DNA from 2 places in the Paenibacillus shenyangensis genome. Region 1 is predicted to be linked to the other one. Evidence: predicted binding sites of a transcription regulator. Region 1 holds the regulator's gene; the other holds the start of a gene.

What was found. Region 1 encodes NrdR, which represses ribonucleotide reductase genes. Its sites were predicted from a motif close to AACACNATATATNGTGTT; they were not measured.
Region 2: a site for NrdR is predicted at 1,438-1,455, ahead of nrdI (class Ib ribonucleoside-diphosphate reductase assembly flavoprotein NrdI). Genes of this name have one in related genera too.

What each region holds. Positions count from the first base shown of each region.
Region 1 is NZ_AOIG01000017.1:12,509-15,725, reverse strand. It holds gene H065_RS0114295 (serine hydrolase domain-containing protein) at 1-1,132, shown strand, start outside; gene nrdR (transcriptional regulator NrdR) at 1,406-1,936, opposite strand; gene H065_RS0114285 (lytic transglycosylase domain-containing protein) at 1,983-2,558, opposite strand; gene coaE (dephospho-CoA kinase) at 2,555-3,151, opposite strand; gene mutM (DNA-formamidopyrimidine glycosylase) at 3,161-3,217, opposite strand, start outside.
Region 2 is NZ_AOIG01000005.1:54,451-57,667, reverse strand. It holds gene H065_RS0103355 (glycoside hydrolase family 64 protein) at 1-214, opposite strand, end outside; gene H065_RS0103350 (hypothetical protein) at 458-1,069, shown strand; gene nrdI (class Ib ribonucleoside-diphosphate reductase assembly flavoprotein NrdI) at 1,665-2,033, shown strand; gene nrdE (class 1b ribonucleoside-diphosphate reductase subunit alpha) at 2,020-3,217, shown strand, end outside.

The sequences.
Region 1 (3,217 bases):
CTATGGACTGGGTTGGGATTCCGTACAGCTGTCTCCATTTGATCGTTACGGATTAAAAGCTGTATCCAAAGGCGGCGATACACTTATGTATCATGCCAGTCTGATTAGTGTACCGGAGCAGCGGCTCAGTATGGCTGTATTAACGTCCGGCGGTTCCTCCATGTACAATGAAGCGGTAGCCAGTGAAGTGATGCTGCGCGTACTGAAAGATAAAGGCACAATTAAACGTATTCTGCCAGATCAGCAGTTCCCGACAGCTGATAAAGTCGCTATGCCAGCTGATATGAAAAAGTATAACGGCACCTATGGCGTCGTCGGTGAGACATTTGACGTTAATATTCGTAATGGCAAATTCAAACTGGCTACACAGATGTCCGGCATGATTCCGGCACAGCAGTATATCTATGCAGGTAAAGGCAAATTCCGTAGTGAAGATGGCTCTGCTCTCGCCAGCTTTGAACGCCAGAAAAATGGCAGTACGTATCTGAAGCTGAATGCATATCTCAATATACCTGAGCTGGAGCAATCCCAGATGGCTCTGTATGTCGGACAAAAGCTGGACAAACAGTCTCTCCCTTCTGCTGTCAAAAAGACATGGCAGCAGCGTAATGGCAAAATCTATTATAATATTGACGAAAAAATCAACTCGGCATTCTACCTGATTCCGACAGAAATCAGCAAAACGATCCAGGCAGACACTCAACTGGGTTATGCACTGGGTACGAAAATTGTAGATGCAAACAAGAGTGTGAATATTATGCAGATTCCGGTTATGTCCGGACGTGATACATTTGATCTGAATTTCTCCCGTCAGGGCAAAACAGAATATCTGCAGATCAACGGACAATCCTTTATCAGTGAAGATGGCTTATCTACTCTCTCAGCGTCCTCTTCCCTGAAAATCCCGGCAGATCATCATGCTACATGGATGAAGTTGGGCAAAAAAACGGCTGGACAGAAAATAAATGTAACTCTTCCGAAAGGTGCAGGTTTTGTCGTCTATGATGACAAAGGACAAATCACGTATTCTTCTATCGTTAATGGTGGTCACAGCACTAAACTGCCACAAAGCGGTATGATCGTATTCGGCGGCAAAGCAGGAGACCACTTCAAGCTATCGCTGAACCGCTAAATCATTGGTACGTCTGGAACAAATTGATGCAGAAATCATGCTATACCGTTCTATAGAAATAAAAGCTCGATAACCTCTGTAATCGGAATCCTGCTTCAACTAAATAAACCGTATTTCTGCCGCTCTCCTTCCCCGGAGGTATGCAGCAGCAATGCGGTTTTATTCTGACCTTATACAAAAAAGCATCACTGCTTCCTGTCTCCCTTGCTGGAGACTCCAAGCGGTGATGCTTTCTTTTACTGTTTTTTCGATACGGCAAACCATATGTCCAAATTACTGATCTTCGCGTTCGCGATCATGCTGTGACAGAATAGAATCCTGCTTGATCGAATGCTTTTTGTCCTGTTTGGAATCGTCATTCAGCAGTCCTTCCAGCTCTTTCATGAACATGCTGATATCCTTGAACTGACGGTATACCGAGGCAAAGCGCACATAAGCCACTTCATCAACAGGATACAGCTGTTCCATCACCAGTTCCCCTACAGCACGACTTTCTACCTCGGCCAGGGCTGTTGCATACAGACTCTTCTCAACCTCTGATACAATCGCGTCCAGCTGGTCAACTGATACCGGGCGTTTCTCACAGGCACGAATCAGACCGCGCAGCAGTTTGTCCCTGCTGAACTCTTCACGACTGCCGTCTTTTTTGATGACGATAAGCGGAGTAACCTCCACCATCTCGAATGTGGTAAAGCGGCGGCTGCAACTCTCGCATTCCCGCCTGCGACGGATCGACTTGTTATCATTGGCTGGACGGGAATCCAGCACTTTTGTTCCGTTGTGACCACAATAAGGACATTTCATTTCCAGTGTCACCTTCCTTTCCCTTTATGCCGTTTATTCCATCTATTCAGAAGGCGTCATATAATTTGGTATATTGCTTATAATAATATAATACACGTTGCACATAATGTCTTGTCTCGCCATAGGGAATGTCTTTGGCATGCTCCAATGTACCATCCCACTGGCCGCTGCTGATCCAGCTTTTCACCTTGCTCGGGCCGGCATTATAGGCTGCGATCACCGCAATCTCATTGCCACCAAACTGCTGCATCAGATTGCCCAGATACCAGGTACCAATCTCGATATTCGGATCGGCATCATGCTTGACCGTATCCATGGATACATTGTTCAGATGTGCTTTGTCCATCACCCACTGAGCCGTATCAGGCATCAGCTGCATGACGCCAAGAGCACCTTTTTTGGATTCCTTACTAGGCTGGAAATTCGTCTCTACCCGGATAATGGAAGCAATCAGAAATGGATCGACCTGATATGCCGAAGCATGGGCACGAATTTCATTCTTGTATTCGATCGGATAGATCCATGCCAGCCAGCGGGTATTGAACAATACCAATACCAATACAACCAAAAACAGCGGCAGCAGAATCCGTTTACGGATCAGTTGATGTTTGAGGTGGTTCATGACAGGCCTCTATTCACCCAGAATTGCTGCAGCTGCTGCTGTGTCTGTTCCAGTGTGCCGCTGTTATCGATCACAATATCCGCTATCCGTTTTTTCTCCTCGATATCCATCTGTGCAGCAAGCCGTTTCTCTGCCTGCTCCGCTGTTAATCCATCCCTCTGCATCAGCCGCTGCAGCTGTACCTCGCGTGGTACATATACGACCATAATTTCGTCGAACTGGTAAGCATCCTTTGCTTCGAGCAGCAAAGGAATATCCGCAATGACCAGCCGCTGCGGATCGGCTGCTTCCAGCTCAGCTACACGGCTGTGAATCAGAGCGCGGATCGCCGGATGCGTAATGCCTTCCAGCGCCTGTCGTTCCTCGGGATGAGTGAAAATATGCTCGCCCAGCTGCTTGCGGTTCAGTGTACCGTCCATATTCAGCATATGTGCTCCAAAGCGCTCTCTGACCTGCTGCAGTACCGGGTGACCAGGCATCATGATTTCCCGTGCGATCAGATCAGCATCGACCAGTGCAGCTCCATGCTGTACCAACCAGGCGGAGACTGTACTTTTCCCCGTAGCGATTCCTCCGGTTAATCCTATATTCATGCTGTCACCTCAATGTTTCTGTCGTATCGGAAGAGGCTGGCAGACCGGACAGAAGTGTGTACCCCT
Region 2 (3,217 bases), on a different contig from region 1:
CCCAATAGACACGATTGTCCGGATAGGCTCCATTAGTGGCATTCATGACTTTGAACGTCATGACGCCCTTGCCGGAAGGCGCAGGGATGGAGGAAGCCGGTATGGAACCGACCGAAGGTGCAGCAGCAGAGACAGAAGTGGTAGAGAGCGGAGACAATCCGCACACCATGATCAGAACAGCGAGCAATACATACTTGAAGACCGAATTTCTCATAAACTACCTCCTTATTTTGTATACGCTTTCAGATGCATGTTTAATTATTACAATATATGGAATTGGATTCAATCAAAAACCGTGTGCATTTCTCAGGAAAGCATGTGCATTTTTCAGTCTCCTGCTTCTGCTCTGAAGGAGAGCGAAGTTTCCATCCGGTTGTTGCTGCAGAAAGAGAAAGTTATACTTGAGAATCAAGATCTATCATTAAATGAGATTTCCCCAAAAAAGGAGGAGCAATTGATGAAACGTTTTGTCGATCCTTTGTTTGAGCCGTACTCTGTTCCCTATATACTGGCCCGAAAGGGCAGTATCGTGGTGAAATGTCCCAAATGCCAAAGTGCTGCCTATATCGGAGCCGATTCCAATAGAGAGAACATCGAGCTTTTTTGTCATTCCTGCTTTTACCGGAAGCTGGCGGAACCGGATTATACGTATTCTGCTGCAGCGATCTGCACAGCTTGCGAATGCTGGTTCAACGAACCGGTCAAAGATGAACGTCAATTTACCCAAAAACATGTACATATTATTTGTCCGGCATGCCATACGGATAATATCGTAGAGCTCCACAAACGAGAAAGTTCCGTCTGGACAGGATCGGACATACGTAATGGACGCGATCCCTTTTTCGATCAGGAATTGTATTTCCTTGATTATTATCGCGGCAAGATGGTCTGGGCGGTTAACCGGGAGCATCTTACCTATCTAATCGACTATATTGCAGCGAGTTTACGCGAAAGGCCGAATTCCAGCCATGTACGTACCGCTTCCTACCGGCTGCCCAAGTATATGAAAGAGGCCAAAAATCGCAATGACTTGATTCGTCTGCTGCAGCGTATGCAGCGAAAAAAATGAGTGTCTCTGACCAATGGACAGACTGCCTTCCAGGATAAACCGCTATCATGGAGCACTACAAATGACAGGTCAAAAAAATCTATATTTTTATATAAGTTTCATTTGCTTTTTCATGTTGAAAGCAGTAAAATTTTAAACTTGAGTGTATATCGTGATGGCTGTCTAACTTCATTTCATAATCTGGAAATGATAGTAAAGATGGTTTGAAAAAACACACTAGATATAGTGTGTCAAGTGAATTATTTTTTTGAATAGTTTTCACCAGATAGGTAGCGTTCAAATAAGCCGGAATACATGGAGATTTTACTTGTTATCTGCTTTTTACGGCTATTTTGGATGCTGCTTTCTCGCTGGTTGGTCCTATTGACAACACTATATATAGCGTTTAATCTTAATCTCACGTTCTATATATTGCGTTACGGCTTGTTTTAAGATGCGGTATATGGGTAATCCTTGTTAAGAGAAACCAAGCTGATGTAGTAAGGCTTTGAGAGGCCTTGCTGCTCTAGGGCGGACGCAAGTTCATCACTGTTCTTTTTATAAAAAGAACAGTGATGAACACTATATATTGAGTGAGAAGGAGATGTCATCCCACATGCTGATTGCATATGATTCCAAGACAGGCAACGTCAAACGGTTTATCGGAAAATTGAAAAATGCATCGGTGCAGGCCGTACAGATTGAAGAGGCGCTGCAGCTGAATGAACCATTCGTATTGGTCACCTACACAACCGGCTTCGGTCAGGTTCCCGAGAAGGTGACTCATTTTCTGGAAAAAAACCATGGCCGTCTGCTTGGCGTAGCAGCCAGCGGCAACCGTAACTGGGGCGAGAACTTCGGCAAGAGTGCAGATTTGATATCGGAGCGCTACGGTGTTCCGGTCGTATATAAATTTGAACTATCCGGCACTACAGGAGACGCACAACGATTCGTACAGGAGGTAGAGAAAATTGCGGCATATTGAATTGAACAACCTATTGATGCAGCGTGATGATAACGGATTTTTCCGTTTGGATAAAGATAAAGAAGCAGTACAGGAATACATGAAGGAAGTGGATGAGAAGAGTATCCATTTCGCGGACACTTCGTCCAAAGTGCGTTACATGATCGACAACGATTACTATGAGGACATGTACCAGCATTACAATGAGCAGGCCGTGGAAGAAGTATATGCGATTACACACAGCTATAACTTCCAGTTCCCTTCCTATATGGCAGCTTCCAAGTTCTACAAGGACTACGCGGTAAAAACAAATGACCGTGCGAAGTACCTGGAGCACTATCCGGATCGTGTAGCCGTTGTAGCACTGCATCTCGGACGCGGTAATGCCGAAAATGCCAAGACGCTGGCACGTTCCATGATGGAACAGCGTCTGCAGCCGGCAACACCGACATTCCTGAATGCCGGCAAGAGTCGCCGTGGAGAGATGGTATCCTGTTTCCTGTTGGAAATGGATGATTCCCTGAACTCGATCAACTATGTACTGAATACCTGCATGCAGCTGTCCAAAATCGGCGGCGGTGTAGCGGTTAACCTGTCCAAGCTTCGTGGACGCGGCGAGCCAATCAAAGGCGTCGAAGGCGCAGCTAAAGGCATCATGCCTGTTCTGAAACTGATGGAGGATGCTTTCTCCTATGCCGACCAAATGGGTCAACGTAAAGGTTCCGGTGCAGCGTACTACAACATCTTCGGCTGGGATATCCTGGAGTTCCTGGACAGCAAGAAGATCAATGCGGACGAGCGTACTCGCCTGAAAACACTGTCGATCGGTCTGATCGTGCCTAACCGCTTCTACAAGCTGGCAGCCGATAACGAGCTGCTGCACGTATTTGCACCATACAGTGTATACAAAGCATACGGCAAGCACCTCGACGATCTGAACATCGACGAAATGTACGATACGCTGATGGCAGATGACCGTGTCAAGAAAAAACCAATCATGAGCGCACGTGATATGCTGACCAAAATTGCCAGCATCCAGCTGGAATCCGGCTATCCTTATATTATGAACAAAAGTAACGCCAACAAATTCCATGCCCTCAATGGCATCGGTTCGGTAAAAATGTCCAACCTGTGCACGGAGATTTTCCAGCTGCAGGAAACAACAGAAATCATGGACTATGGCGTAGATGATATTATCCGCCGCG